Regions from separate parts of the Geobacillus sp. GHH01 genome, predicted to be linked through region 2. Evidence: a T-box and tRNA genes for the amino acid it is inferred to sense, from the RefSeq annotation. Region 2 holds a T-box; the other regions hold tRNA genes.
The links. A T-box is a leader RNA that pairs with one kind of tRNA and senses whether it is charged. The one in region 2 lies ahead of serS (serine--tRNA ligase), so its partner is inferred to be a tRNA-Ser.
Positions count from the first base shown of each region.

Region 1: it has a tRNA-Ser gene. The T-box ahead of serS (serine--tRNA ligase) is inferred to sense a tRNA for this amino acid. The anticodon was not compared.
Region 3: it has a tRNA-Ser gene. The T-box ahead of serS (serine--tRNA ligase) is inferred to sense a tRNA for this amino acid. The anticodon was not compared.
Region 4: it has a tRNA-Ser gene. The T-box ahead of serS (serine--tRNA ligase) is inferred to sense a tRNA for this amino acid. The anticodon was not compared.

Region 1 is NC_020210.1:511,697-516,607, forward strand. Features, by position in the region: tRNA gene GHH_RS02580 (tRNA-Gly) at 1-53, shown strand, start outside; tRNA gene GHH_RS02585 (tRNA-Leu) at 59-144, shown strand; tRNA gene GHH_RS02590 (tRNA-Arg) at 150-223, shown strand; tRNA gene GHH_RS02595 (tRNA-Pro) at 230-303, shown strand; tRNA gene GHH_RS02600 (tRNA-Ala) at 312-384, shown strand; tRNA gene GHH_RS02605 (tRNA-Met) at 402-478, shown strand; tRNA gene GHH_RS02610 (tRNA-Ile) at 484-560, shown strand; tRNA gene GHH_RS02615 (tRNA-Ser) at 580-670, shown strand; tRNA gene GHH_RS02620 (tRNA-Thr) at 1,027-1,102, shown strand; tRNA gene GHH_RS02625 (tRNA-His) at 1,110-1,182, shown strand; tRNA gene GHH_RS02630 (tRNA-Gly) at 1,502-1,572, shown strand; tRNA gene GHH_RS02635 (tRNA-Ile) at 1,579-1,652, shown strand; tRNA gene GHH_RS02640 (tRNA-Asn) at 1,862-1,936, shown strand; tRNA gene GHH_RS02645 (tRNA-Ser) at 1,943-2,035, shown strand; tRNA gene GHH_RS02650 (tRNA-Glu) at 2,040-2,111, shown strand; gene GHH_RS02655 (B3/4 domain-containing protein) at 2,414-3,079, opposite strand; gene queG (tRNA epoxyqueuosine(34) reductase QueG) at 3,132-4,274, shown strand; gene GHH_RS02665 (amidase domain-containing protein) at 4,336-4,911, shown strand, end outside.
Region 2 is NC_020210.1:19,245-24,155, forward strand. Features, by position in the region: gene GHH_RS00080 (serine hydrolase) at 1-922, shown strand, start outside; gene pdxS (pyridoxal 5'-phosphate synthase lyase subunit PdxS) at 1,053-1,937, shown strand; gene pdxT (pyridoxal 5'-phosphate synthase glutaminase subunit PdxT) at 1,962-2,552, shown strand; T-box leader at 2,562-2,781, shown strand; gene serS (serine--tRNA ligase) at 2,836-4,110, shown strand; gene GHH_RS00105 (LysM peptidoglycan-binding domain-containing protein) at 4,331-4,911, opposite strand, start outside.
Region 3 is NC_020210.1:2,985,334-2,989,797, forward strand. Features, by position in the region: tRNA gene GHH_RS14675 (tRNA-Leu) at 1-38, opposite strand, end outside; tRNA gene GHH_RS14680 (tRNA-Cys) at 100-173, opposite strand; tRNA gene GHH_RS14685 (tRNA-Gly) at 183-254, opposite strand; tRNA gene GHH_RS14690 (tRNA-Gln) at 260-334, opposite strand; tRNA gene GHH_RS14695 (tRNA-His) at 351-423, opposite strand; tRNA gene GHH_RS14700 (tRNA-Trp) at 441-514, opposite strand; tRNA gene GHH_RS14705 (tRNA-Tyr) at 522-606, opposite strand; tRNA gene GHH_RS14710 (tRNA-Thr) at 613-688, opposite strand; tRNA gene GHH_RS14715 (tRNA-Phe) at 996-1,071, opposite strand; tRNA gene GHH_RS14720 (tRNA-Asp) at 1,349-1,424, opposite strand; tRNA gene GHH_RS14725 (tRNA-Met) at 1,430-1,506, opposite strand; tRNA gene GHH_RS14730 (tRNA-Val) at 1,533-1,608, opposite strand; tRNA gene GHH_RS14735 (tRNA-Glu) at 1,618-1,689, opposite strand; tRNA gene GHH_RS14740 (tRNA-Ser) at 1,704-1,794, opposite strand; tRNA gene GHH_RS14745 (tRNA-Asn) at 1,799-1,873, opposite strand; rRNA gene GHH_RS14750 (23S ribosomal RNA) at 2,111-4,464, opposite strand, start outside.
Region 4 is NC_020210.1:240,308-245,218, forward strand. Features, by position in the region: gene GHH_RS01275 (Tex family protein) at 1-394, shown strand, start outside; gene cmpA (cortex morphogenetic protein CmpA) at 413-526, opposite strand; gene GHH_RS01280 (SprT family protein) at 616-1,065, shown strand; tRNA gene GHH_RS01285 (tRNA-Asn) at 1,702-1,776, shown strand; tRNA gene GHH_RS01290 (tRNA-Ser) at 1,784-1,876, shown strand; tRNA gene GHH_RS01295 (tRNA-Glu) at 1,896-1,967, shown strand; tRNA gene GHH_RS01300 (tRNA-Asp) at 2,000-2,075, shown strand; tRNA gene GHH_RS01305 (tRNA-Gln) at 2,090-2,164, shown strand; tRNA gene GHH_RS01310 (tRNA-Lys) at 2,703-2,778, shown strand; tRNA gene GHH_RS01315 (tRNA-Leu) at 2,784-2,865, shown strand; tRNA gene GHH_RS01320 (tRNA-Leu) at 2,881-2,963, shown strand; tRNA gene GHH_RS01325 (tRNA-Arg) at 3,040-3,116, shown strand; tRNA gene GHH_RS01330 (tRNA-Pro) at 3,121-3,194, shown strand; tRNA gene GHH_RS01335 (tRNA-Gly) at 3,216-3,289, shown strand; rRNA gene GHH_RS01340 (16S ribosomal RNA) at 3,391-4,911, shown strand, end outside.

The sequences.
Region 1 (4,911 bases), 490 kb from region 2:
ACACCACCTTGCCAAGGTGGGGGTCGCGGGTTCGAGCCCCGTCTTCCGCTCCACTTCCGCCGGGGTGGCGGAATTGGCAGACGCACAGGACTTAAAATCCTGGGGTAGGTAACTACCGTGCCGGTTCGAGTCCGGCCCTCGGCACTTGTGCGCTCGTAGCTCAATTGGATAGAGCATCTGACTACGGATCAGAAGGTTAGGGGTTCGAATCCTCTCGAGCGCGTTTTGTCGGGAAGTAGCTCAGCTTGGTAGAGCACACGGTTCGGGTCCGTGAGGTCGCAGGTTCAAATCCTGTCTTCCCGATTTATCATGGGGCCTTAGCTCAGCTGGGAGAGCGCCTGCTTTGCAAGCAGGAGGTCATCGGTTCGATCCCGATAGGCTCCACCTTTTGACTTAAATTTGGCGGTGTAGCTCAGCTGGCTAGAGCGTACGGTTCATACCCGTGAGGTCGGGGGTTCGATCCCCTCCACCGCCACCATTATCGGACCTTTAGCTCAGCTGGTTAGAGCAGACGGCTCATAACCGTCCGGTCGTAGGTTCGAGTCCTACAAGGTCCACCATTATTATTGTTGCTTTTTTGGAGGAGTACCCAAGTGGTTGAAGGGGTCGGTCTTGAAAACCGAGAGGCGCCGCAAGGCGCGCGGGGGTTCGAATCCCTCCTCCTCCGCCATGCACTTTAAAATCATGCCGGCTTAGCTCAATTGGTAGAGACGAGCATTCGCATCGTCGAATCTGCTGCGAGTTGTCCCAACGCATCCTGCTTCTTTGAATAAGCTTGCAGAGGAAGGGACACCGAGCATTTGACTTCCTCGAATTAGCTGGGAGAGGAAGAGGCACAACCAGGCAGACAACATGAGTCACTAACTAATTTTAAATGTGCCGGCTTAGCTCAATTGGTAGAGACGAGCATCGGCATCATCGAATTGGCTGCGAGTTGCCTCGACGCACAAGGCTTCCTTGAATGAGCTTGAAGAGGAAGAGGCACAACCAGGCAGACAACATGAATCACTAGCTAATTTTAAATGTGCCGGCTTAGCTCAATTGGTAGAGCAACTGACTTGTAATCAGTAGGTTGCGGGTTCAAGTCCTGCAGCCGGCACCAGATCGAGGCGACTATGGCGAAGTGGTTAACGCACCAGATTGTGGCTCTGGCATGCGTGGGTTCGATTCCCACTAGTCGCCCTTTTCATTATATTCTATATTTGCGTGTGTAGTTTAGTGGTAAAACCTCAGCCACGAGCATTCGCATCATTGAATTAGCTTCGAGTTGCCTCGACGCATCCAGCTTCTTTGAATCGGCTGGCAGAGGAAGGGGCATGGAAGAGCGTGGCAGATGTTGACTCCAAATGATATGCGTGTGTAGTTTAGTGGTAAAACCTCAGCCACGAGCATTTGCATCATTGAATTAGCTTCGAGTTGCCTCGACGCATCCAGCTTCCTCGAATTAGCTTGCAGAGGAAGAGGCATGAAAGATTGTGATGGGTGTTTCATCAAAAATTATGCGGGTGTAGTTTAGTGGTAAAACCTCAGCCTTCCAAGCTGATGTCGTGGGTTCGATTCCCATCACCCGCTTTTTATGGGCCTATAGCTCAGCTGGTCAGAGCGCACGCCTGATAAGCGTGAGGTCGGTGGTTCAAGTCCACTTAGGCCCATTATTTTCCATTGAATGTTTTTTGGCTATTCGCTATAATAATGGGCGAACAATGCCCCATCGTTCCACAGCAAAAGCGGAGCGACGAGCTTCACATCTTCGAATTCGCTGCGAGTTGCCTCGACGCATCTCGCTTCCTTGAATTAGCTGGCAGAGGAAGAGGCAACGAGCACATTTGGAAGATGTGCATAACATATAGTTATTCATCATTCCGCAATAGCTCAGCGGTAGAGCAACCGGCTGTTAACCGGTAGGTCGTAGGTTCGAATCCTACTTGCGGAGCCATGTTACGGAGAAGTACCCAAGTGGCTGAAGGGGACGGTTTGCTAAACCGTTAGGTCGCAGTTTTGCGGCGCGCGGGTTCAAATCCCGCCTTCTCCGCCATAATGGCCCGTTGGTCAAGTGGTTAAGACACCGCCCTTTCACGGCGGTAACACGGGTTCGAATCCCGTACGGGTCACTGGTTGCTGGCACCAGAGATTCTGGTGCCCTTTTGTACAATTTCTTTTGTCGATTTTTGCGTTTTTTTCTTGCGATGCGTGTGGAAGTCTGTTATAATGTCTCTCGTTAGCTTTAAAATTATGTTATGATGCTTGGGGACAACGCAGTGTTTCGTTTCGTTAAAGAACGAGGCATTGCGTTTTTTTATTTATCACCCTAAACCGAGAAGACCCCCACTTCCACGCGTGAGCGTAGGTGGGAGAGCGTTCAAGTAGGGAGGGAGTCCCCCGTTTCCAACGGCAGGAAAGTGGGGGGAGAAGATCAAACGAACAATTGGGCGTCGGCTTCGCCGCCATGAATTTGCACAAACATCGTTTGGATGGCTTGAAGCTGGCGCTTGGCGGTTTCTTCTGGCGTTGATGGGAGAAAGTAAACGATTTGCAAAGCGTTTTTCGTTTCTCTCGTCACGGCGGTCCGCTCCGAATCGACGATCGGACTGCCAAACGGCCCTCGTTCATCTTTGCTGACGAGTTTGTTGGCAAAGTTGACTGTGCGGCCGTTTAACGCGATGTATTCATCTTGTTCCGTGCCGATCGTGAGCGTCACTGTCCCGTTGATGCGGTCTAGATCATAGATGCCGAGTGGAATTTTATAATAGAGTGAAAAAAAGTTGTTTATGTCTGCCGCTGAATGGATAGGCGGAATGAAGCTTTTTTTCTGGATGCGTCGGTACAGGCTTTCACTTGACGGTCGATAGCGGCTTGGGTCCGTTCCGATTTGTTTGAAAGTACGGCGCCATTCGACCATCTCAGGAATGTCGGCAATCGACTTTTCCTGCAGCTCGATGTAAAGAGATTCTTGAAACAGCTCAAGCCGCCCCCTTAACATTTGCGGTGAATCGCTGACCTCGATATGATGATAGCGGATGACGCCGAATTTACCAGAAGGAAGGCGTTGCTTTAGTTGTTCTGATATCACGAATTTCATCTTGATCACCTCGGATTTCATTTTATCATATATGACGAAAGGAGGGAAAACGATGGATGTTATGGCATTAAAGCGGGAAGTCATTGAGTATAGTCGGTCAATCGGCATTGATAAAATCGGATTTGCGAGCGCTGATCCGTTTGTTGAATTAAAGGAACGGCTGCGCCGCCAGCAGGAGCTCGGCTATCAGTCCGGTTTTGAGGAACCAGATATTGAGAAACGGACGAATCCTTCATTGCTTCTTCCGGAAGCAAAATCGATCATTGCCATTGCTCTTGCCTATCCGTCCAAAATGAAAAATGCGCCGCGGGGGACAAAGACGGAACGGCGCGGCGTTTTTTGCCGCGCTTCATGGGGAAAGGACTACCACGATGTGTTGCGGGAACGTTTGCAGCAGCTCGAGGAGTTTTTGCTGGCCAAAGTGCCCCATGCCCGCGTTCGCTCGATGGTGGATACCGGAGAGCTCGCCGATCGGGCGGTGGCGGAACGGGCAGGGATCGGTTGGAGCGGCAAGAACTGCTCTATTATTACACCGGAGTTTGGATCGTATGTGTATTTGGGAGAAATGATTACGAATATTCCATTTCCCCCTGATGAACCGGTTGAAAACCGATGCGGCACGTGCACGAAATGCATTGATGCCTGCCCGACCGGGGCGCTTGTACAAGGGGGACAACTGAACGCACAGCGGTGCCTTTCCTTTTTAACGCAAACGAAAGGCTTTTTGGCCGACGAGTTTCGGGAGAAAATCGGGAACCGGCTGTACGGCTGCGATACATGCCAGCAAGTCTGCCCGGAAAATAAGGGGAAAGACTTTCATTTGCATCCAGAATTCGAGCCGGATCCGGAAGCGGTAAAGCCGAAACTCATCCCGCTGCTTCAGATGAGCAACCGTGAATTTAAAGAAACATTTGGGGCCATGGCGGGTTCATGGCGTGGGAAAAAGCCGATTCAGCGCAATGCCATTCTGGCGCTCGCCCATTACAAAGACCAAACCGCGGTGCCGCACTTACTGCGTTTGTTGAAAGAGGATAGCCGTCCAGTCATCCGCGGGACGGCGGCGTGGGCGCTCGGGAAAATCGGGGATCCAAGCGCTAAGCCTTATTTGGAGGCCGCGCGGCAAACGGAGGCGGATGCCGATGTGATCGCTGAGATTGAAAAAGGACTGAAACTGTTGGCTGAGGCAAAGGAATAGGGAAAAAAACGCAGCTTCCCCACATAAGGTAGTAACAAAAACGAAAGTGGTGGAAAGCAGCATGAAAAAACAGTTGCGCGCGTGGTTGGATGAGCGAGCCCGCTCGTTTGTGTCGGAAAGCAATATCCGAAGCGAAGAGGCGGCAAGAAAGCAACGGCTTTGCCAAAAGCGCGGTGCGGAGATCGTCCGTTGCACGATCCGGGGACAAATTATCGGCAGGCAGACCATCGAGCGGGAAGCGAAAGTGATGTATATTGCCCACCATCAATTTTTAATTAAGCAAAGGGGTTCACTATATATAGAAGAACAGGTTGAGGAGCGATGCGCCTGTTTTGTTCGCGGTGAGCTTGTAGCTGATGAACCGATCAACCGGTTGGGGGGGTATATGGAGGCGCCGCGCGTCGAACGAGAGCAATGGACGGGGGAGCGTCTTTCTTACCAGTATGACCGCGCCCGGGCGGTGCGGTATGCGGAAACGTGGTGGAATCGGCATAACCCGGTGTTTCCGTCGTTTCCGGTGGATTGCACGAATTTTGTCTCTCAATGCTTGTATGCAGGCGGGGCGCCGATGACGGGCTATCCGAACCGTGCGAGGGGATGGTGGTGTCAAAACGGAAGTTGGAGTTACAGCTGGGCT
Region 2 (4,911 bases):
GAAAAATTTTGTGAAAATGATGAACGACAAAGCGAAAGAGCTTGGGCTGAAAGATTATAAGTTTGTCAATGCCACAGGGTTGAGCAATAAGGATTTAAAAGGATTCCATCCAGAAGGGACAAGCACAAATGAGGAAAACGTCATGTCCGCACGTGCGATGGCGATGCTTGCCTACCGGTTGCTGAAAGATCATCCCGAAGTGCTGAAAACAGCGAGCATTCCTCATAAAGTATTCCGGGAAGGAACAAAAGATGAAATCAAAATGGACAACTGGAATTGGATGCTGCCTGGGCTTGTGTACGGATACGAAGGTGTAGACGGGTTGAAAACCGGCTATACGGAATTTGCCGGCAACTGTTTCACCGGGACGGCGAAACGAAACGGCGTCCGCTTGATTTCGGTTGTCATGAATGCGAAAGATGCGAGTGGGAAAACAACAAAAGAGGCGCGTTTTAAAGAGACAGAAAAACTATTTAACTACGGATTCAACCAATACTCCCTCGAGACGCTTTATCCAAAAGGGTACCAGCTGAAAGGAAAAGAAACACTTCCGGTCGTGAAAGGGAAAGAAAAAGAGGTTCGTGTCGCGACAGGAAAGAATCTGGATCTGCTTGTGAAAAACGGCGAGGAAAAACAATACAAACCTGTATATGTGTTGGACAAGAAAAAAATGACAAAAGAAGGAAAGCTAGTCGCCCCTTTGAAAAAAGGGGAAACGGTTGGATATATGACGCTCGAATATAAAGGGGACGACTCCCTTGCCTTCTTAAGCCCAGACATGCAAAAAAACATTCGTGTGCCGCTTGTCACAACAGCTGAAGTCGAAAAAGCCAATTGGTTTGTTCTTTCGATGCGCGCGGTCGGCGGACTGTTTGTTGATTTATGGACAAGCGTCGCCAAAACAGTGAAAGGCTGGCTGTAGAATCGACTCCCCTTGATGGGGAGCTTTTTTCCATTGTGATTTTTGTAAAAATTGAGGTAAAATAAAACAGTGGAATCGTCCTTTTGCATGCCTCGCAAAGCATAAGGATCAGGAATAGGGGGAATCAACGTTGGCATTGACAGGTACGGACCGCGTCAAACGCGGCATGGCGGAAATGCAAAAAGGCGGCGTCATCATGGACGTCGTGAACGCAGAACAGGCGAAAATCGCTGAAGCGGCAGGGGCTGTCGCGGTTATGGCGCTCGAGCGCGTCCCGGCGGACATTCGCGCCGCTGGCGGTGTCGCGCGCATGGCCGACCCGACGGTGATCGAAGAAGTGATGAACGCCGTTTCGATCCCAGTCATGGCGAAAGTGCGGATCGGTCACTATGTTGAGGCGCGTGTCTTAGAGGCGCTTGGTGTCGACTACATTGACGAAAGCGAAGTATTAACGCCGGCTGATGAGGAATTCCATATTGACAAACGGCAGTTTACCGTTCCATTTGTGTGCGGTTGCCGCGATTTAGGGGAAGCGGCGCGCCGCATTGCAGAAGGGGCATCGATGTTGCGAACCAAAGGAGAGCCGGGGACAGGCAACATTGTTGAGGCCGTGCGCCATATGCGCAAAGTGAACGCGCAAATTCGCAAAGTCGTCAACATGAGCGAAGATGAGCTTGTCGCTGAGGCGAAACAGCTCGGGGCTCCGGTTGAGGTGCTGCGCGAGATCAAGCGGCTTGGCCGCCTGCCGGTCGTCAACTTTGCCGCCGGCGGTGTCGCGACACCGGCTGACGCTGCCTTGATGATGCACTTGGGTGCGGACGGTGTCTTTGTTGGGTCTGGCATTTTCAAATCGGAAAATCCGGAAAAATACGCGCGCGCGATCGTAGAGGCGACGACTCATTACGAAGACTATGAATTGATCGCACACTTGTCGAAAGGATTGGGCGGCGCGATGCGCGGCATCGATATCGCGACATTGTTGCCGGAGCACCGGATGCAAGAACGCGGCTGGTAAGCTAAATAAAGGAGCAAAGCAACGATGAAAATAGGTGTACTTGGACTGCAAGGAGCTGTGCGGGAGCATGTTCGCGCCATTGAGGCGTGCGGCGCCGAGGCGGTCATCGTGAAAAAGCCGGAGCAGCTTGAGGGGTTGGACGGTCTTGTGCTGCCGGGCGGCGAAAGCACAACGATGCGGCGGCTCATCGACCGCTATGGGCTGATGGAGCCGCTCAAGCAATTTGCCGCTGCCGGCAAGCCGATGTTCGGCACGTGCGCCGGACTCATTTTGCTGGCGAAGCGAATTGTCGGCTATGACGAGCCACATTTAGGATTAATGGACATTACAGTCGAGCGGAACTCGTTCGGTCGGCAGCGGGAAAGCTTTGAGGCGGAGCTGTCGATTAAGGGTGTCGGCGACGGGTTTGTCGGCGTCTTCATCCGTGCTCCGCACATTGTCGAGGTCGGCGACGAGGTCGATGTCTTGGCGACATACAACGACCGCATTGTCGCGGCCCGGCAAGGCCAGTTTCTCGGCTGCTCGTTCCATCCAGAGCTGACCGACGATCATCGATTGATGCAATACTTCCTCAACATGGTCAAAGAAGCGAAAATGGCGTCAAGCCTCAAGTAAAGTGATCAAGCGAAAGCGATGAGAGGAACAAGTAGCAGGTCCCCTTCCTTTCAGAGAGCCGGTGGGTGGTGCGAACCGGCAGGGAGCTCCTGTGAATCCATCCTCGAGCAAAACGTTGAACGCCCAAAGGGCCAGTAGGCGTTTTCGGCCGCCGCCGTTAACGGCAAAAGGGGAAGGCATCGCAAGCCTTCAATAAGGGTGGCACCGCGGGATGGCTCCCGTCCCTTTTTTGGGACGGGGGCTTTTTTATGTATAATATTGAATGGAAAAGGAGGTAAAAGCCATGCTGGATGTGAAAATATTGCGCACCCAGTTTGAAGAAGTGAAAGAAAAACTAATGCAGCGCGGCGGGGATTTGACGAACATCGACCGCTTTGAACAATTGGACAAAGACCGCCGCCGCTTGATTGCGGAAGTCGAAGAGCTGAAAAGCAAGCGCAACGATGTGTCGCAGCAAATCGCTGTCCTAAAGCGCGAGAAAAAGGACGCCGAGCCGCTGATTGCCCAAATGCGCGAAGTCGGTGACCGCATTAAACGGATGGATGAACAAATTCGCCAGCTTGAGGCGGAACTCGACGACTTGTTGTTGTCGATTCCAAACGTGCCGCACGAATCAGTGCCGATCGGCCAATCAGAAGAGGACAATGTGGAAGTGCGGAGATGGGGAGAGCCGCGTTCGTTTTCCTTTGAGCCGAAGCCGCATTGGGAAATCGCCGATCGGCTCGGTTTGCTCGACTTTGAGCGAGCCGCCAAAGTGGCGGGAAGCCGATTTGTCTTTTATAAAGGGTTAGGAGCGCGGCTTGAGCGGGCGCTCATCAACTTTATGCTTGACATCCATCTCGATGAATTCGGTTACGAAGAAGTGTTGCCGCCATATTTAGTGAACCGGGCGAGTATGATCGGAACCGGACAGTTGCCGAAATTTGCCGAGGATGCGTTCCATTTGGACAGCGAAGATTATTTCCTCATTCCGACCGCTGAGGTGCCGGTGACGAACCTGCATCGCGACGAAATTTTGGCCGCAGATGATTTGCCGATTTACTATGCGGCCTACAGCGCCTGCTTCCGCGCGGAAGCCGGGTCGGCCGGCCGCGACACGAGAGGGCTGATCCGCCAGCATCAGTTCAATAAAGTCGAGCTGGTAAAATTCGTAAAGCCGGAGGACTCGTACGATGAATTGGAAAAGCTGACGCGCCAGGCAGAGACGATTTTGCAACGGCTCGGGCTTCCGTACCGCGTTGTCGCCTTGTGCACCGGAGACCTTGGATTCTCGGCGGCGAAAACGTACGATATTGAAGTTTGGCTGCCAAGTTACGGAACGTACCGGGAAATTTCGTCGTGCAGCAACTTTGAGGCGTTTCAAGCGCGCCGTGCCAACATCCGCTTCCGTCGCGATCCAAAAGCGAAACCGGAGTACGTGCATACATTAAACGGTTCGGGGCTAGCCATTGGGCGGACGGTCGCCGCCATTTTGGAAAACTACCAGCAAGAAGACGGCTCGGTCATCGTTCCGGAAGCGCTTCGTCCTTACATGGGGAATCGGGACGTCATTCGCTGAAAAAAGGTGCTTGAGGCAAATCGTTGGTTGACTTTTCCCGACTGCCGTGTTATAGTGAATGACGTTGGCAATGAGGAACAAGAAATCTTGTTCTTGGCCAAGACGATGATGAAGAGGACTGACGCGCATAAGAGGAGATTGTCATCTGAAACGGCTGACCGCCGAAAGCCGTTTCCCATCATAAAAAAACCCGCCGTTGACCGGCGGGTTTTTTATGCCTTTATTTTTTTACAACAGTAAATTGATCAGCGATCAGCAGCCAGTTTTGTGGAAAATCAATGCCAAGTTTCCAATAGCTGACCCCGCGCAAACCAAGTTCCTTCACGAGATTAAATTTTGCTTGAATGGAGCGGGCGTCCTCGAACCATACTTCATGCTCGCGTCCGTTTTCGTCGCGATAGCGAAAATGCGGTGCCTGCGCCTCCGTATCGTATTCGATGGCAACGTTATACTTTGCGGCGAGGGCGATGGCTTGCTGCGGGCTGATGGCCTGGGCGTACGGGCCGCCGGGTACATATGGCAGCGTCCAGTCGTAGCCATACAAGTTTTGCCCCATCAAAATTTTTCCGGCTGGCATTTCAGAGATGGCGTACTCGAGAACGCGGCGGACCGGACCGATCGGGGACACCGGCATCGGCGGCCCGCCGCTGTAGCCCCATTCATACGTCATGATCACGACAAAGTCGACAATTTGTCCATGGGCGCGGTAGTCGTGTGCTTCGTACCAACGTCCGCGCTGGGTCGCGCTCGTTTTCGGCGCCAAGGCGGTCGACATCATCCACCCTTCTCGTGCAAACCGCC
Region 3 (4,464 bases), 620 kb from region 2:
TTTGAGTCGTGCGCGTCTGCCAATTCCGCCACATCGGCGCGACATGTATTATTCTATCACATTACTTCATGTCTGTCAACACTTTTTATATTCATTAGATGGAGGCGGCACCCGGATTCGAACCGGGGGTAAAGGTTTTGCAGACCTCTGCCTTACCACTTGGCTATGCCGCCTTGATCGAGAGCGGAAGACGGGACTCGAACCCGCGACCCCCACCTTGGCAAGGTGGTGTTCTACCACTGAACTACTTCCGCATCATTGGCTGGGGTAGCTGGATTCGAACCAACGCATCACGGAGTCAAAGTCCGTTGCCTTACCGCTTGGCTATACCCCAATGCCGGAAAGTGAAGGGCGACTAGTGGGAATCGAACCCACGCATGCCAGAGCCACAATCTGGTGCGTTAACCACTTCGCCATAGTCGCCATAATGATAATCAAAATGGCAGGGGCAGTAGGAATCGAACCCACACCGGAGGTTTTGGAGACCTCTGTTCTACCATTAAACTATGCCCCTTTAATCATGGTGGAGGGGGACGGATTCGAACCGCCGAACCCAAAGGGAGCGGATTTACAGTCCGCCGCGTTTAGCCACTTCGCTACCCCTCCAAAGAATGGTGCCGACTGCAGGACTTGAACCCGCAACCTACTGATTACGATTCAGTTGCTCTACCAATTGAGCTAAGTCGGCATAAAACAAATGCAAGAAGGTGGCTCATTGTTGTGCTCTGTGCCTCTTCCTCTACAAGCTGATTCGAGGAAGCAGGATGCGTCGAGGCAACTCGAAGCCGACTCGACGAAGCAAGTGCTCGTCTCTACCAATTGAGCTAAGTCGGCATAATTATGATATAAATCGTGGCTCATTGTTCATTTGTTGTGTCCCTTCCTCTACCAGCCAATTCGAAGAAGCTGGGTGCGTCGGGACAACTCGCAATCGATTCGATGAAGCGGATGCTCGTCTCTGCCAATAGAGCTAAGTCAGCTTGCTATCAATTATATGGTGGCTCGGGACGGAATCGAACCGCCGACACAAGGATTTTCAGTCCTTTGCTCTACCGACTGAGCTACCGAGCCGTATTATATTTTTCACACTGCCTATTGATACCGCTTTGTGCCTCTTCCTCTGCCAGCGGATTCGACGATGCTGGATGCGTCGAGGCAACTCGAAGCGAATTCGATGAAGCAGATGCTCGTCTCTACCGACTGAGCTACCGAGCCATATTAAGTTTTTCATTGCTTTGCTTGTACTGCACCGTGTCTCTTCCTCTACAAGCTGATTCGAGGAAGCCAGATGCGTTGAGGCAACTCCAACTGAACTGCTGAGCTGTCTCTTTTCATAATTTTGAAACAATGGCGGTCCCGACGGGACTCGAACCCGCGATCTCCTGCGTGACAGGCAGGCATGTTAACCACTACACTACGGGACCAATTTTGGTTGCGGGGGCAGGATTTGAACCTGCGACCTTCGGGTTATGAGCCCGACGAGCTACCGGACTGCTCCACCCCGCGACGATAAACTCTTTCTTTGCAAATAATGGTGGAGGATGACGGGATCGAACCGCCGACCCCTTGCTTGTAAGGCAAGTGCTCTCCCAGCTGAGCTAATCCTCCACGAAGAAGTGACCCGTACGGGATTCGAACCCGTGTTACCGCCGTGAAAGGGCGGTGTCTTAACCACTTGACCAACGGGCCACGGTTTTGGATAGTGGCGGAGAGCAAGGGATTCGAACCCTTGAGGCGCTATTCACGCCTACACGATTTCCAATCGTGCTCCTTCGACCACTCGGACAGCTCTCCACGATGGCTCCGCAGGCAGGATTCGAACCTGCGACCAATCGGTTAACAGCCGATTGCTCTACCACTGAGCTACTGCGGAATCATAACGACGGTCAATTCTCCCAACAAGATGTCCTGCCTCTTCCTCTGCCAGCCGATTCAAAGAAGCTGGATGCGTCGAGGCAACTCGCAGTTCATCCGATGATGCAAATGCTCGTCACTGAGCTGCTGCGAAATGACATCTCTTTAGACATTTACTATTATAATGATTCGCGCTGAGCTGTCAAGAGTTTTTTCATTCCCTCAAAACTAGATAACCGTCGGAAGAAGCCGCTTATAGGTTAAGCCCTCGATCGATTAGTATCCGTCAGCTCCACGTGTCGCCACGCTTCCACCTCGGACCTATCGACCTCGTCATCTTCGAGGGATCTTACTCGCCTGACGCGATGGGAAATCTCATCTTGAGGGGGGCTTCACGCTTAGATGCTTTCAGCGCTTATCCCGTCCGCACATAGCTACCCAGCGGTGCCCCTGGCGGGACAACTGGTACACCAGCGGTGCGTCCATCCCGGTCCTCTCGTACTAAGGACAGCTCCTCTCAAATTTCCTCCGCCCGCGACGGAGAGGGACCGAACTGTCTCACGACGTTCTGAACCCAGCTCGCGTACCGCTTTAATGGGCGAACAGCCCAACCCTTGGGACCGACTACAGCCCCAGGATGCGATGAGCCGACATCGAGGTGCCAAACCTCCCCGTCGATGTGGACTCTTGGGGGAGATCAGCCTGTTATCCCCGGGGTAGCTTTTATCCGTTGAGCGATGGCCCTTCCATGCGGAACCACCGGATCACTAAGCCCGACTTTCGTCCCTGCTCGACCTGTCCGTCTCGCAGTCAAGCTCCCTTGTGCCTTTGCACTCTCCGAATGATTTCCAACCATTCTGAGGGAACCTTTGGGCGCCTCCGTTACCTTTTGGGAGGCGACCGCCCCAGTCAAACTGCCCGCCTGACACTGTCTCCCACCCCGATAAGGGGTGCGGGTTAGAACTTCAATACCGCCAGGGTGGTATCCCACCGCCGCCTCCACCGAAGCTGGCGCTCCGGCTTCCCAGGCTCCCACCTATCCTGTACAAGCGATACCAAAATTCCATATCAGGCTGCAGTAAAGCTCCACGGGGTCTTTCCGTCCTGTCGCGGGTAACCTGCATCTTCACAGGTAGTATAATTTCACCGGGTCTCTCGTTGAGACAGCGCCCAAGTCGTTACACCTTTCGTGCGGGTCGGAACTTACCCGACAAGGAATTTCGCTACCTTAGGACCGTTATAGTTACGGCCGCCGTTTACTGGGGCTTCGGTTCGCACCTTCGCTTCCGCTAAGCGCTCCCCTTAACCTTCCAGCACCGGGCAGGTGTCAGCCCCTATACGTCGCCTTTCGGCTTCGCAGAGACCTGTGTTTTTGATAAACAGTCGCTTGGGCCTTTTCACTGCGGCTCTTCAGGGCTCTTCACCCCAAAGAGCACCCCTTCTCCCGAAGTTACGGGGTCATTTTGCCGAGTTCCTTAACGAGAGTTCTCCCGCGCGCCTTAGGATTCTCTCCTCGCCTACCTGTGTCGGTTTGCGGTACGGGCACCTCTTCCCTCGCTAGAGGCTTTTCTTGGCAGTGTGAAATCGGGGACTTCCGGATCAATCCGTCGCCGTCACCGCTTAGCCTTATGATCCGCGGATTTGCCTGCGGATCAGCCTCACGGCTTGGACAGGCTCTTCCAGCCGCCTGCTCGCCCTATCCTCCTGCGTCCCCCCATCGCTCAAACGGGAAGGAGGTGGTACAGGAATCTCAACCTGTTGTCCATCACCTACGCCTTTCGGCCTCGGCTTAGGTCCCGACTAACCCTGAGCGGACGAACCTTCCTCAGGAACCCTTAGGCTTTCGGCGCAGAGGATTCTCACCTCTGCTTTCGCTACTCATACCGGCATTCTCACTTCTAAGCGCTCCACCAGTCCTTCCGGTCTGGCTTCTCTGCCCTTAGAACGCTCCCCTACCGATGACCAACGGTCATCCCGCAGCTTCGGCGGCACGTTTAGCCCCGGTACATTTTCGGCGCAGAGTCACTCGACCAGTGAGCTATTACGCACTCTTTAAATGGTGGCTGCTTCTAAGCCAACATCCTGGTTGTCTCGGCAACTCCACATCCTTTTCCACTGAACGTGCACTTTGGGGCCTTAGCTGGCGATCTGGGCTGTTTCCCTCTCGACCACGGATCTTATCACTCGCAGTCTGACTCCCGGGCATAAGTCGTTGGCATTCGGAGTTTGACTGGGTTCGGTAACCCGATGAGGGCCCCTAGCCCAATCAGTGCTCTACCTCCAACACTCTCCATCCCGAGGCTAGCCCTAAAGCTATTTCGGGGAGAACCAGCTATCTCCAAGTTCGATTGGCATTTCACCCCTACCCACACCTCATCCCCGCACTTTTCAACGTGCGTGGGTTCGGGCCTCCAGCCGGTGTTACCCGGCCTTCACCCTGGACATGGGTAGATCACCTGGTTTCGGGTCGACGACGACGTACTTTTCGCCCTGTTCAGACTCGCTTTCGCTGCGGCTCCGCCTCTTCGGCTTAACCTCGCACGCCATCGTCACTCGCCGGTTCATTCTACAAAAGGCACGCCATCACGCATGAACGCGCTCTGACTACTT
Region 4 (4,911 bases), 220 kb from region 2:
GGCGCTGCAAGCCATCGAGGTCGAGACGGTGGCTGCCGAGCTCGGCATCGGAGAACTGACGTTGCGCGACATCATTGACGCGTTGTGCCGCCCAGAGCGCGACCCGCGCGACGAGCTGCCCAAGCCGCTATTACGCAAAGATGTGTTGAAGATGGAAGATTTGAAGCCAGGCATGGAGCTGGAAGGAACCGTGCGCAACGTCGTTGACTTCGGCGCCTTTGTCGACATTGGGGTCAAACAGGACGGGCTCGTGCACATTTCCAAACTAAGCAAACAATACGTGCGCCATCCGCTCGATGTCGTTTCGGTCGGCGACGTCGTCAAAGTATGGGTCGAGCATGTCGATGTGGCGAAGGGAAGAATATCGCTGTCGATGGTGCCGCCGAAAGAGTGAAATGGAGAAAGCACTGCCTTAGGAGCAGTGTTTTCTCCGATAAAAAAACCAGCATTGGTTCAACAGTTTAATTTGCTCACGGTTTTTCTCATAGTAGGCTCGTCTCATCTGATTTTTCAGCCATGTAGGCAAAATCAGTCACCTCCCTGACAGTGGAAAGGTAATATATGTGTATGTAATGGTGAATTGTCCTGTGCCAAAAGATGAAGGAGAGACCCGCCATGGACCAAAAGCAGCTGCAAGCCCTTGTCGAACAAATTTCCATTCGCGTGTTCGGCAAGCCGTTCCGCCATACCGCTTTCTTCAACCCTCGTTTGCGCACCACCGGCGGACGCTACATGTTGCAAACGCACAACATTGAGCTCAATAAAAAACATTACGAGCAGTTCGGCGAGGAAGAATTGATCGCCATCATCAAACACGAGCTTTGCCATTACCACTTGCACCTTGAGGGAAAAGGCTACCGCCACCGCGACCGCGACTTCCGCGAACTGCTGCAAAAAGTGGGGGCGCCTCGCTATTGTCGTCCGCTTGCTCGAAATACAAAAGCGCCGAAAACGATCTACACATACATTTGCACGTCATGCGGCCTCACCTACCGCCGCAAAAGACGGATCAACATAGACCGTTATGTTTGCGGCCGCTGCCGAAGCAAGCTCAAACGATCCTAGGCTTCCATGACAGAAAAATTTGGTTGCCATCGGAAGGATGAAAATATCTCTATGTCGAATATTACAGTTTTACACATTTTGAAGCTCAGGTATTTTCAGAGTAGATGCAATTTGAAACTTTAACATTTGCAGCTTTTCCATAGCCTCGGCATTTGATCGACTGTCGGGCGACTGAACAATGCTGCTTTCAGACCCATGCATGGGTCTGTGAAGCGGGTGGTTGTTCGTTCTTCCGTCACGCCTTGGTGTTCGTCAGTCGAGAAAATAGACAAGCTGCCTTTTCGTCAGGAATTGTTAAACTATAATGTCCAGTCAATGCCAATAATCAAACAAAACATTTTGCGAAAAAAGGTTGACAATCAGGATGATCGTGTGCTAAATTATAAAAGCCGTCGCTAAACGGCGGAAAACAGCAGAGGAAGTTGCGGGAAAACGTATTGACAAACGACAAGTTGCTCAATATAATAAACAATGTCGATTGTCAAACATCATTCCGCAATAGCTCAGCGACGAGCCTCACATCTTCGAATTGGCTGCGAGTTGCCTCGACGCATCTCGCTTTCTTGAATTAGCTGGCAGAGGAAGAGGCAACGAGCACATCGTAAAGATATGCATGACATATAATTTTTTCATCATTCCGCAATAGCTCAGCGGTAGAGCAACCGGCTGTTAACCGGTAGGTCGTAGGTTCGAATCCTACTTGCGGAGCCATTTCTTTGGAGAAGTACCCAAGTGGCTGAAGGGGACGGTTTGCTAAACCGTTAGGTCGTGGCTTTACGGCGCGCGGGTTCAAATCCCGCCTTCTCCGCCACTCCAATACGTATATGCGTGGCCCGTTGGTCAAGTGGTTAAGACACCGCCCTTTCACGGCGGTAACACGGGTTCGAATCCCGTACGGGTCACTGAATAGCGCGGGGTGATCCCCGCGATTTGTGGTCCCGTAGTGTAGTGGTTAACATGCCTGCCTGTCACGCAGGAGATCGCGGGTTCGAGTCCCGTCGGGACCGCCATTGCACTAAATCGCTGGGCCATAGCCAAGCGGTAAGGCAACGGACTTTGACTCCGTGATGCGCTGGTTCGAATCCAGCTGGCCCAGCCATTTTTATGTGTTAAATACATGAGCCATTAGCTCAGTAACGAGCGCTGCATCTTCGAGTTCGCTGCGAGTTGTCCCGACGCATCCGACATCTTCGAATATGCTAGCAGAGGAAGGGACATCGTTCACTGTGAGTGTATACTTGACTATGAGCCATTAGCTCAGTAACGAGCGCTGCATCTTCGAGTTCGCTGCGAGTTGTCCCGACGCATCCGACATCTTCGAATATGCTAGCAGAGGAAGGGACATCGTTCACTGTGAGTGTATACTTGACTATGAGCCATTAGCTCAGTAACGAGCGCTGCATCTTCGAGTTCGCTGCGAGTTGTCCCGACGCATCCGACATCTTCGAATATGCTAGCAGAGGAAGGGACATCGTTCACTGTGAGTGTATACTTGACTATGAGCCATTAGCTCAGTAACGAGCGCTGCATCTTCGAGTTTGCTTCGAGTTGCCTCGACGCACCTAGCTTCTTTGAATAGGCTGGCAGAGGAAGAGGCAGGTAGAGCTAGGTAGTACCTGGAGTGTATACCCAACCATGAGCCATTAGCTCAGTAGGTAGAGCATCTGACTTTTAATCAGAGGGTCGGAGGTTCGAGTCCTCCATGGCTCACCATATTAGCGGGTGTGGCGGAATTGGCAGACGCACCAGACTTAGGATCTGGCGCCTCACGGCGTGGGGGTTCAAGTCCCTCCACCCGCACTGATTAGTCAATATGCGGTCGTGGCGGAATGGCAGACGCGCTAGGTTGAGGGCCTAGTGGGGGCGACCCCGTGGAGGTTCAAGTCCTCTCGACCGCATTTTTTAGATAAACTATTGACAGCAACACAGCGAGTTGCTAAAATATAATCCGTCTCTTTGGTGCAATAATCTATTGCGCTCGTAGCTCAATTGGATAGAGCATCTGACTACGGATCAGAAGGTTAGGGGTTCGAATCCTCTCGAGCGCGCCATCATCGGGAAGTAGCTCAGCTTGGTAGAGCACATGGTTTGGGACCATGGGGTCGCAGGTTCAAATCCTGTCTTCCCGATTTTGTTAAACTAAATATTATGCGGGTGTAGTTTAGTGGTAAAACCTCAGCCTTCCAAGCTGATGTCGTGGGTTCGATTCCCATCACCCGCTCCATGAAGAGTCCATAGGATTATTTCGTTCCTTGAAAACTGAACGAAACGAAGCGCGACGAAAAGCGGAGGTCCGCATGGGCCGAAGCAAAAGCCAATCAACTTTCTTTGGAGAGTTTGATCCTGGCTCAGGACGAACGCTGGCGGCGTGCCTAATACATGCAAGTCGAGCGGACCGAACGAGGGCTTGCTCTTGTTTGGTCAGCGGCGGACGGGTGAGTAACACGTGGGCAACCTGCCCGCAAGACCGGGATAACTCCGGGAAACCGGAGCTAATACCGGATAACACCGAAGACCGCATGGTCTTCGGTTGAAAGGCGGCCTTTGGGCTGTCACTTGCGGATGGGCCCGCGGCGCATTAGCTAGTTGGTGAGGTAACGGCTCACCAAGGCGACGATGCGTAGCCGGCCTGAGAGGGTGACCGGCCACACTGGGACTGAGACACGGCCCAGACTCCTACGGGAGGCAGCAGTAGGGAATCTTCCGCAATGGGCGAAAGCCTGACGGAGCGACGCCGCGTGAGCGAAGAAGGCCTTCGGGTCGTAAAGCTCTGTTGTGAGGGACGAAGGAGCGCCGTTCGAAGAGGGCGGCGCGGTGACGGTACCTCACGAGAAAGCCCCGGCTAACTACGTGCCAGCAGCCGCGGTAATACGTAGGGGGCGAGCGTTGTCCGGAATTATTGGGCGTAAAGCGCGCGCAGGCGGTCTCTTAAGTCTGATGTGAAAGCCCACGGCTCAACCGTGGAGGGTCATTGGAAACTGGGGGACTTGAGTGCAGGAGAGGAGAGCGGAATTCCACGTGTAGCGGTGAAATGCGTAGAGATGTGGAGGAACACCAGTGGCGAAGGCGGCTCTCTGGCCTGCAACTGACGCTGAGGCGCGAAAGCGTGGGGAGCAAACAGGATTAGATACCCTGGTAGTCCACGCCGTAAACGATGAGTGCTAAGTGTTAGAGGGGTCACACCCTTTAGTGCTGCAGCTAACGCGATAAGCACTCCGCCTGGGGAGTACGGCCGCAAGGCTGAAACTCAAAGGAATTGACGGGGGCCCGCACAAGCGGTGGAGCATGTGGTTTAATTCGAAGCAACGCGAAGAACCTTACCAGGTCTTGACATCCCCTGACAACCCAAGAGATTGGGCGTTCCCCCTTCGGGGGGACAGGGTGACAGGTGGTGCATGGTTGTCGTCAGCTCGTGTCGTGAGATGTTGGGTTAAGTCCCGCAACGAGCGCAACCCTCGCCTCTAGTTGCCAGCATTCGGTTGGGCACTCTAGAGGGACTGCCGGCGACAAGTCGGAGGAAGGTGGGGATGACGTCAAATCATCATGCCCCTTATGACCTGGGCTACACACGTGCTACAATGGGCGGTACAAAGGGCTGCGAACCCGCGAGGGGGAGCGAATCCCAAAAAGCCGCTCTCAGTTCGGATTGCAGGCTGCAACTCGCCTGCATGAAGCCGGAATCGCTAGTAATCGCGGATCAGCATGCCGCGGTGAATACGTTCCCGGGCCTTGTACACACCGCCCGTCACACCACGAGAGCTTGCAACACCCGAAGTCGGTGAGGCAACCCGCAAGGGAGCCAGCCGCCGAAGGTGGGGCAAGTGATTGGGGTGAAGTCGTAACAAG